Linked DNA regions of Spiractinospora alimapuensis. The protein of the gene in region 1 interacts with the protein of each later gene in a pairwise test. Links are inferred from orthologs where the notes say so. Each region holds a gene or a part of one and is shown in the gene's direction. Other genes may lie near its edges.

Region 1 (5,065 bases):
AGTCCGTGGCTCCGCCAGATCGTCGCGGGCCGCCTGGGCCAGGCCCGTCCGTCCCCCAGCTCCGAGCGGGGGCTCCCGATGGACGTTGCGCCTTCGTATGGGGCTGGGGTGGTCGGTGCGCTCGACGGCGCGCGCCATCGGCGACCGAACTCCTCCCCCCGTTGACGCGGGCTGAGCTGGCGGGACAGGGCTCGGCGCGGTGCCAGAATGGAGGCATGTCCATGCCGAACAGTGCATCTGAGCGCACGACGGAGTCCGGGCCGGTGGTCGCGGGGCAGGCCGAGGCTCGGATTGACCTGGGTGCCATCCGATCCAATGTCGGTGAGCTGGTTCGGCGTGCGTCCGGGGCCGCTGTCATGGGGGTGGTGAAGGCCGACGGCTACGGGCACGGGATGGTGCCGGCGGCACGGGCCATGCTCGCGGGGGGCGCCACCTGGTTGGGAACCGCGTTCGTCGACGAGGCGCTCGCGGTTCGGGCGGCGGGCATCACGGCGCCGACCGTCGCGTGGATCGTCCCGCCGGGGACCCCGCTGGATCAGGCCGTCGCGGCGGACATCGACCTGGGAATCAGCGTCATCGCGTCGATCGATGACGCTGCGGAGGCGGCGCGGCGCGTTGGTCGACCGGCCCGGGTCCACCTCAAGGCCGACACCGGATTGGCGCGCGGTGGGATCAGCCCGCGGGACTGGGCGCATGCCGTCGAGGCGGCGGCGGACGCGGAGCGGGCCGGGCACGTTCGGGTGGTCGGGGTCTTCTCGCACTTCGCGTGTGCCGACGAGCCGGGTCACCCGTCCATCGCGCGGCAACTGGACGCCTTCCAGCTCGCGTTGAAGACGGCCGAGAAGGGCGGGCTCCGCCCGGAAGTCCGGCACCTGGCGAACTCCGCGGCGACGCTCACCCTCCCGGAGAGCCACTACGACCTCGTGCGCCCGGGGATCGCCGCCTACGGTCTGCACCCCATCCCCGAGCTGGACGACGGCGCGTTGCGGCCGGCGATGACGCTATCCGCGCCGCTCATGCTGACCCGCTCCATCGACACCGGCCAGGGGGTGTCCTACGGATACCGCTTCGTCGCGGAACACCCGACACGGCTCGGTCTGGTGCCGCTGGGCTACGCCGACGGCGTCCCACGGGCCGCGACCAACACCGCCGAGGTGAGCGTCAACGGTGCCCGTTTCCCGATCGCGGGAACCGTGTGCATGGACCAGTTCTGCGTCGACCTCGGTGACCAGCCGGTGGAGGCCGGCGACCGCGTCACTCTCTTCGGGCCGGGGGAACAGGGGGAGCCCACCGCCCAGGAGTGGGCCGACCGGTTGGGAACCATCCACTACGAACTGGTGACCCGCGTCGGCGGCCGGGTGGCCCGTCGCTACGTCGGCGGTTGACCGCACGCGCGCCGTGGGGCATGGACAGGTGGGCCGTAGCTCGTGAATCGACGAGGATCTCTGGTCGCGTTCGTGTCCGTCGCCGTCGTGGGCGCGATGGCCTGGGGGGAATGGGCGTGCTGGCGGGCTTCGAGACAGGAGTACCCGCGACGCCCGCCGCCGGCCGGCGACCGCGAGGCCATCGTGGTGCTCGGCTATCCCAGCGGGGCCGGCGACTGGCCCGGCCTCGTGCAGCGCTACCGGGCACGCGTCGCCGTGCGTTCTCGCGCCCCCGAGGCGAGCCGGAGCGTGTTGGTGTTCACCGGCGCCGGCTCTCGGCGGGGCGCCCGGCGCTCCGAGGCGTCAGTCATGGCCGAGTACGCGGTTCGCCACCTGGGGGTGGACCCCGCGGACGTGGTCCTGGAGGAGCGGGCCACCACTACGTGGGAGAACATCATGTACTCCCTGCCGCTGGTCGGGTCGTTCCCCGTCGTGAAGGTCGCGTCGAACACGTTCCACGCGCGCAAGGCGCGACGCTACCTGTGGCGCCAAGCTCCCGCCGTCGCCGTCCGGCTTCGACGGACCCGCGATCACCGGTTCGGGGAACTGTTCCCGCTCAAACCGCTTCTCGCGCTGTATCGCCGATGAGGGAGCGATCTCAGGAGGGTGTCCGAGGAGGTGTGGAACCTGCCTACCCTGGATGACGTGTCCAGTGTGGAAACCCGCACCGCGGAGACCGACACCGCGATGCGTGACCTTGGTCGGGAACTCGCCGAACGCCTCCGCCCCGGCGACGTCGTCGTGTTGTCCGGCCCGCTCGGTGCCGGCAAGACGACGCTCACACAGGGGATCGGTTCCGGCCTTGGGGTGCGCGGGCCGATCACCTCCCCGACGTTCGCTCTCTCCCGACGTCACCCGTCCTTGGTCGATGGCCCGGCACTGGTGCACGTCGACGCCTACCGGCTCGGGGACCCCGACGAGCTGGAGGACCTGGACCTGGACGCGACCATGCCGGACTCGGTCACCATCGTGGAATGGGGTGAGGGCGTGGCGGACCACCTGGGTTCGGAGCGCCTCGAGGTCGGCATCGTTCGCCACTCCGACGACACGCGCACCGTGACCCTCACCGGCGTCGGAGCCCGCTGGGCCGACACCCCCGCGACGCAGGAAAGGTGACCCGAGTGCTGCTCCTCGCGTTCGACACCGCCACCCCGGCCGTCACCGTCGCCGTGTGCTCGGTGGACGGCGGCGACGCCACGGTCCGTGCCGAGCGGACTTCCGTGGACGCGCGGCGGCACGGTGAGCTGCTGGCCCCGAGCATCGCCGACGTGGTGCGCGCGGCCGGGGCCACCATGACCGACCTGACCCACATCGCCGTCGGGATCGGACCGGGCCCCTACACCGGACTTCGGGTCGGGCTCGCCACCGCCCACGCGCTGCGTGACGCGTTGGGCATCCCGTGCGTGGGCGTGCCCACCCTCGACGCCCTCGCGAAGTCGTCCGGGCGCACGGAACCGTTCGTCGCCGCGACCGACGCCCGCCGCAAGGAAGTCTTCTGGGCGCGCTACACCGACGCCGACACCCGGGTGGGGGACATCGCCGTCGACCGACCCGCCGATGTGGAGACCGGAGGGTTGCCCGTCATCGGAGCCGGCGCGGCGCTCTACCCGGAGACCCTCGGAGCCGGGCAGGATTCGTGGGAGCCGACGCATCCGACCGCGGCCGCGCTGGGAACCTTCGCCGTGGAGCGTCTGGTCACCGGGGCCCCACTGCCCGAGCCACATCCGCTGTACCTGCGACGCCCCGACGCACAAGTTCCCGGGGCCACCAAGAGAGTCCGACAATGGCAGCAGCAATGACGCCCGTCCCGGCCTACCGACTGCGCCCCATGCACGCCGACGACCTCCCACGCGTGCTGGACCTGGAGCGCCGGCTCTTTCCCGCCGACTCCTGGAGCACCTCCATGTTCCGCGACGAGCTCCGCGCGGACGGCCGCTACTACCAGGTTGCCGAGATCGTCGACCCCGAACCCGACCAGCCCGCGGTGATCGGCTACGCCGGCCTGCGCTACGTGCCCCCCGAGGGCGACGTCCAGACCATCGCCGTCCACGAACGCTGGTGGGGATCCGGAGTGGGCACCGCCCTGCTGACCGCGCTGCTCACCGAGGCCGAACGGCTCGCGGTGACCGACGTGTTCCTCGACGTGCGCTCCGACAACCCGCGCGCGCAACGGCTCTACCAGTGGTTCGGGTTCACCGAGATCGGCGTCCGGCGGGGCTACTACCGAGATGGTGTCGACAGTGTCGTGATGCGTCGACAGCAAGCGTCCGTGGGCGCCGTGGACAACGATCGAGGGGAAGACTAGCCATGACCGGCGAACCACTGGTGCTGGGCATCGAGAGCTCCTGCGACGAGACCGGGGTCGGGCTCGTCCGCGGCTGCACCCTGCTCGGTGACGACGTCGCGTCAAGTGTGGACCAGCACGTCCGGTTCGGTGGAGTCGTCCCCGAAGTGGCGAGCCGCGCGCACCTGGAGGCGTTGCCCGCCACGATGGACCGGGCGCTGGGCCGCGCCGGTGTCACCCTCCGCGACGTCGACGCGATCGCCGTGACCGCGGGCCCCGGCCTGGCGGGGGCTCTGCTCGTCGGGGTCTCGGCGGCGAAGGCCTACGCCCTGGCCCTGGACAAGCCGCTGTACGGAGTGAACCACCTGGTGGGGCACGTCGCCGTCGACCAGCTAGAACACGGACCGTTGCCCAAGCCGGTGGTCGCGCTGCTCGTCTCCGGCGGGCACACCTCCCTGCTGCTGGTCCGCGATCTCGCGACCGATGTCCGGCTGCTCGGTGAGACGGTCGACGACGCCGCCGGTGAGGCCTACGACAAGGTGGCGCGCCTACTCGGGCTGGGCTACCCCGGCGGTCCACGCATCGATGGCGCCGCGCGAGAAGCCGTGGGCGCCAGTCTCCGCTTCCCCCGCGGCAAGTGGGGCGACGGCACCTACGACTTCTCGTTCTCCGGCCTGAAGACCGCGGTCGCCCGGTGGACGGAGGACGCCGAGGCCCAGGGGTCCCCGGTTTCCGTCCCCGAGGTGGCCTCCGCGTTCCAGGAGTCCGTCACCGATGTTCTCACCCGCAAGGCCGTCGACGCCTGCCGCGACCATGGCGTCGAGCACCTGGTCATCAGCGGGGGCGTCGCCGCGAACTCCCGTCTGCGCACCCTCGCCGAAGAACGCGCCGAGGCGGCCGGCATCCAGGTGCGTGTCCCCAGACCGGCCCTGTGCACCGACAACGGCGCGATGATCGCCGCCCTCGGCGCCGAGGTGGTCGCCGCGGGCCTTCCCCCGTCTGCCCTGGACCTCGCCACCGACACCTCGCTCCCGGTCCAGCAGGTCCTCGCCGCGTAAGACGCGCGGTCCGGGGCCCCGTTTCGAGAGTTCCTCCCCTCATCGCTCCGCGTGAGCTCGCGCGCTGGGGGTGAGGCGCCCGACGATGGCGGGGGCCTCGTACGGCCGGACGAGTACTGGTACTGCCCCGTCTTCCCGGATGCGGCGACGACGTACGAGTGAACTCACTGGGACGGCGGAACGACCTCCGCTCGGTAGGGAACGTGTGGTCACCTGCCGCGATCGCGCTGGCCGACGAGAAGGGCACCTCGGTAGTGACGTGCGGGCGATCGCCGCCGGGCCGTGCGTGGAGGCGATGT
Region 2 (3,911 bases), 330 kb from region 1 along the record:
TGGCACCTGGAGTGCTCCGCCATGGCGACGAAGTACCTCGGCGGGACGTTCGACATCCACGGCGGCGGCGTCGACCTCGTCTTCCCGCACCACGAGAACGAGATCGCGCAGTCCAAGGCCGCGGGGGACGGTTTCGCCCGTTACTGGTTGCACAACGGGCTGCTGTCGGTCGGCGGCGAGAAGATGAGCAAGTCGATCGGCAACTCGTTGCTGATCCCGGAGATGGTGCGCCGGATCCGTCCGGTGGAGCTCCGCTACTACCTCGGCCAGCCGCACTACCGTTCCGTCATTGACTACTCTGAGGAGGCGTTGACCGAGGCGGCCGCCGCCTACCAACGGCTCGAGGGGTTCGTGCAACGCGCGAGCGAGGTCTGCGGCCCGACGCCGCCGACGTCGTACGTGCCGCGGGCGTTCTCCGAGGCTCTCGACGACGACCTGGGAACTCCGGCCGCCTTCGCCGTCGTGCACTCGGCGGTGCGGGACGGGAACGCCGCCCTGGCCGATGGAGCCAAGGAGCGCGCCGCGACGACCCTCGCCGAGGTGCGGGCCATGCTCGGCGTGCTCGGCCTTGACCCGCTGTCGAGCCAATGGGCGTCGGGGGAGGGCACCGGCCTGCGGGAGGTCGTGGACGCGCTGGTGGCGGTCGCGCTGGAGCAGCGCCAGGCCGCACGCGCGCGCAAGGACTTCCCGGCGGCGGACGCCATCCGGGACCAGCTCACCGAGGCCGGGGTCACGGTGGAGGACACCCCGCAGGGCGCCCGTTGGGAGCTCAAGCGCGGCTGAGTCCAAGCCGCGGGGGGAACGCCAGCGTCATCGGCACGCTGGTTCGAATAGACGCAGTCTCGTGGAAGGTTCGTTGCGCCATGCCGGCGAAGAAGAGCAAGAAGGGCCCGACCAAGGGCAGCGGCGGCAAGGGGCGACGCTCGCTTGAGGGCAAGGGGTCCACGCTGCCCAAGGAGGAGCGGCACTGGTACGCCGACCATCGTCGGCGCAAGACCCCCAACGCCGAAGCGGGGGCGACGGATCGTCCCGCGAGTGGCGCCGGTGGCGGGGGTGGACGCTCCGCCCAGCGGGGAGCTCCCGCCGCCACGGTGCTGGTCGGACGGAACGCGGTCGTCGAGGCACTGCGCGCCGGGATTCCCGCCCACACCCTCTACATGTCGAACAGTCTCGACGCCGACGACCGGGTGACCGAGGCGGCGCGGCTGGCTGGCGACGCCGGGGTCGAGGTCCGGGAGGTGACCCGTCCGGAGCTGGACCGGCGCTGCGAGCAGGCCGGCAGCCCGGGGATCGCGCACCAGGGCCTGGTGCTGCGGGTCAAGCCCTACGTCTACGCCGAGGCGGGCGACCTGTCGGCGGCCGCTCGTGACGCCGATGCCCTGCCGTTGATCGTGGCCTTGGACGGTGTCACCGACCCGCACAACCTCGGCGCCGTGGTGCGGTCCGCGGCGGCCTTCGGGGCGCACGGGGTCGTCGTGCCCCAACGTCGCGCGGCCGGGGTCACCGCCGCCGCGTGGAAGACCTCCGCCGGGGCGCTCGCCCGCGTCCCGGTCGCCCAGGTCGCCAACCTCGTCCGTGCGATCGAGGCCTACCAGCAAGAAGGCCTCTTCGTGGTGGGTCTGGACGCGGACGCGGACGAGCCACTGGACGCCGTTCGAGTCACTGACGGCCCGCTGGTCGTGGTCGTCGGCGCGGAGGGGCGCGGCCTTTCGCGGTTGGTGCGCGAGAAGTGTGACGTCGTCGCCAGCATCCCCATCGCGGGCATGGAGTCCCTCAACGCCTCCGTGGCGGCCGGGGTGGCCCTGTACGAGGCGGTGCGCCAACGCCGTTCCTGACGGCGCCCCGACCGCCCTCGTGGCGCCGCACCGTGGCCGGAAAGCCGGTACCATGCGTGTGGACGCCATCCGCCGGCCTAGCTCAATTGGCAGAGCAGCCGCCTTGTAAGCGGCAGGTTAGGGGTTCGAGTCCCCTGGTCGGCTCCACCAGTCTCTCACCTGGGAAGACGCGGGAACGACGCACGGATTCCGTCGGCCACACCGCTCCCACACCAGCCGCTCAACGGATGCCCCCGTGGCCGGCAGCCGCGACCGCGTCTCCGAGTGGATCCTTCGCCCACGGAACGCGGATACTCCGACTCCTGTGGTCGGCTCGCACCATCCCATCGGGAGAGTGGGGGAGCGGCGTACCGCTCGCGTGTCCGCGTACACGGAGCGACACCCTTCCAGGCGAGGCCGCCTTCTTGCCTCATAAGTGATTAACCAATAACTTGGACGCATGGTGCGGATGAGTGCGGAGGAGCGACGGGAGAGCGTCATTCGCGCCGCCGTCGCGGAGTTCGCCCGCGGGGGATACGAGGGGACGACCACTGAGGCGATCGCCCGCCGGGTGGGCGTCTCACAGCCCTACCTGTACCGCCTGTTCCGGGACAAGCGGACGATCTTCCTCGCGGCCGCGGTGCGTTGCGTCGAGCGCACGAGCCAGGTGCTGGCCGAGGCCGCCGAGGACGCGGCGCCCGAGGACGCGCACATGGCCATGGCCGCCGCCTATCAGTCCCTCGTCGCCGAGCCCGACATGTTACTGATGCAGATGCAGATATACGTCGCGGTCGCCTCCGCCGAGGCCGCCGGGGACCACGAGTTCGGGGCCCCGATCCGTGCCGCCTGGCGGGAGTGGTGGTCGAGCATGGAGGCGGCGCTCGGGGACGACGTCCAGGAAACCACGGGCTTCGCGGCGTTCGGGATGCTCATCAACACGTTGGTGTCGCTGGGGTTCCCGACGGACGATCGGGTCTGGGCGGGCTTCGACGCCGAGCTGTGGGAGGGCTTCCGCTCCCGGGGAGACTGACAGGTCATCTCTCCGAGGGGAGAGCCACGAGAGGCATCAAGATCAAGGGAGAATGCGTGAGCCCAAAAGTTATTGATCAATCACTAATAACCCGGGGAACGCTGGTGCTCATCGCGCTCGCCGCCGCGATGTGCGTGGCCATCATCGTGGTGGGGGTGCGGTTCCTGGTCGTGCCGGAGTCCGGGGCCGCGGACTACGGCATCGCGGCCGCCGCCACCGGGGAGGCCGGGCCCTACCTGGCGGTCAAGGGCTTGCGGGACCTGAGCTTCGGAGTGATCGGCCTGACCCTCCTGGTAGTGCGACAGTTCCGGGCCGCCGGGTGGGTGATGATCGCCGTGTCGCTGGTGCCGTTCGGCGACGCCGCGATCGTCGTCGCCAACGGGGGTTCGCCGGCGCTCGCCTACGGCATGCACGGCGGAACGGGTGTGGCCCTCGTGCTCGTCGGTGCCCTGCTGCTGCGTGACCGGCGTGCCGTTCCCGCGACAGAACCGCGACGCGCGGGACCGCGAATCGTTGACCAGTGAGGATGGCCGCCTGCGGTCGGTGAGCTTCCATGGCTTCGTGTGGTCGGAGGTGGCGATCGGGGAAGGACCCGCGGTGGAGCGGGAAGGCGTCATGGCGAGGCGCGCCCGCGTCCCGCCCGCCCACAGCGGAGGATGATCGACATGCGTGGCATTCCTGGTACACGGCGCGCTTGGGGAGTCCGAGCCCTCGCCGCCACCACCCTCGCCGTTCCCATGGCGGTCGGGTTCAGCGCCCCCGCGGCCGCCGACACCGAGGCCGCGGAGGAAGCGATCCCCTGGTGCGCTGTGGACGACCTGAAGATCATGGAGAACGACCGAGGCGCCGCCGGGAACGACCTACATCGAGCTGGCGTTCCTGAAGATCTCCGACGGTGCGTCGTGTCAGATGGCGGGGTACGCCAACATGCACTGGGTGGACGGACCGGACGGCGAGATGGTCGGCGACTGGGCGTCGCACGAGGGCGGATCGAGTGAACCGTTCGTGCTCGACCCCGGCGACTGGGCACAGGCCACCGTCGCCCAGCCGCACGCGGAGAACTTCCC

Evidence for each region. The genes of interacting proteins can lie anywhere in the genome.
Region 2: the proteins of tsaE (region 1) and rlmB interact in binary tests that used the Escherichia coli proteins (3 or more experiments, as listed by UniProt). The link is inferred for Spiractinospora alimapuensis from one-to-one orthologs.

The regions. Positions count from the first base shown.
Region 1 is NZ_CP072467.1:4,265,871-4,270,935, forward strand. The notes cover bases 886-3,825. They hold tsaE (tRNA (adenosine(37)-N6)-threonylcarbamoyltransferase complex ATPase subunit type 1 TsaE), read left to right. Parts: upstream 886-2,111; coding sequence 2,112-2,540; downstream 2,541-3,825. Other genes in these bases: alr (alanine racemase), read left to right, coding at 886-1,385; J4H86_RS19975 (YdcF family protein), read left to right, coding at 1,428-2,012; tsaB (tRNA (adenosine(37)-N6)-threonylcarbamoyltransferase complex dimerization subunit type 1 TsaB), read left to right, coding at 2,546-3,223; rimI (ribosomal protein S18-alanine N-acetyltransferase), read left to right, coding at 3,220-3,729; tsaD (tRNA (adenosine(37)-N6)-threonylcarbamoyltransferase complex transferase subunit TsaD), read left to right, coding at 3,732-3,825. Also shown: more of alr, read left to right, coding at 222-885; more of tsaD, read left to right, coding at 3,826-4,766. UniProt on the Escherichia coli protein: Required for the formation of a threonylcarbamoyl group on adenosine at position 37 (t(6)A37) in tRNAs that read codons beginning with adenine.
Region 2 is NZ_CP072467.1:3,934,592-3,938,502, forward strand. The notes cover bases 1-2,849. They hold rlmB (23S rRNA (guanosine(2251)-2'-O)-methyltransferase RlmB), read left to right. Parts: upstream 1-863; coding sequence 864-1,835; downstream 1,836-2,849. Other genes in these bases: cysS (cysteine--tRNA ligase), read left to right, coding at 1-783; J4H86_RS18315 (TetR/AcrR family transcriptional regulator), read left to right, coding at 2,275-2,844. Outside these bases: J4H86_RS18320 (DUF4267 domain-containing protein), read left to right, coding at 2,949-3,368. UniProt on the Escherichia coli protein: Specifically methylates the ribose of guanosine 2251 in 23S rRNA.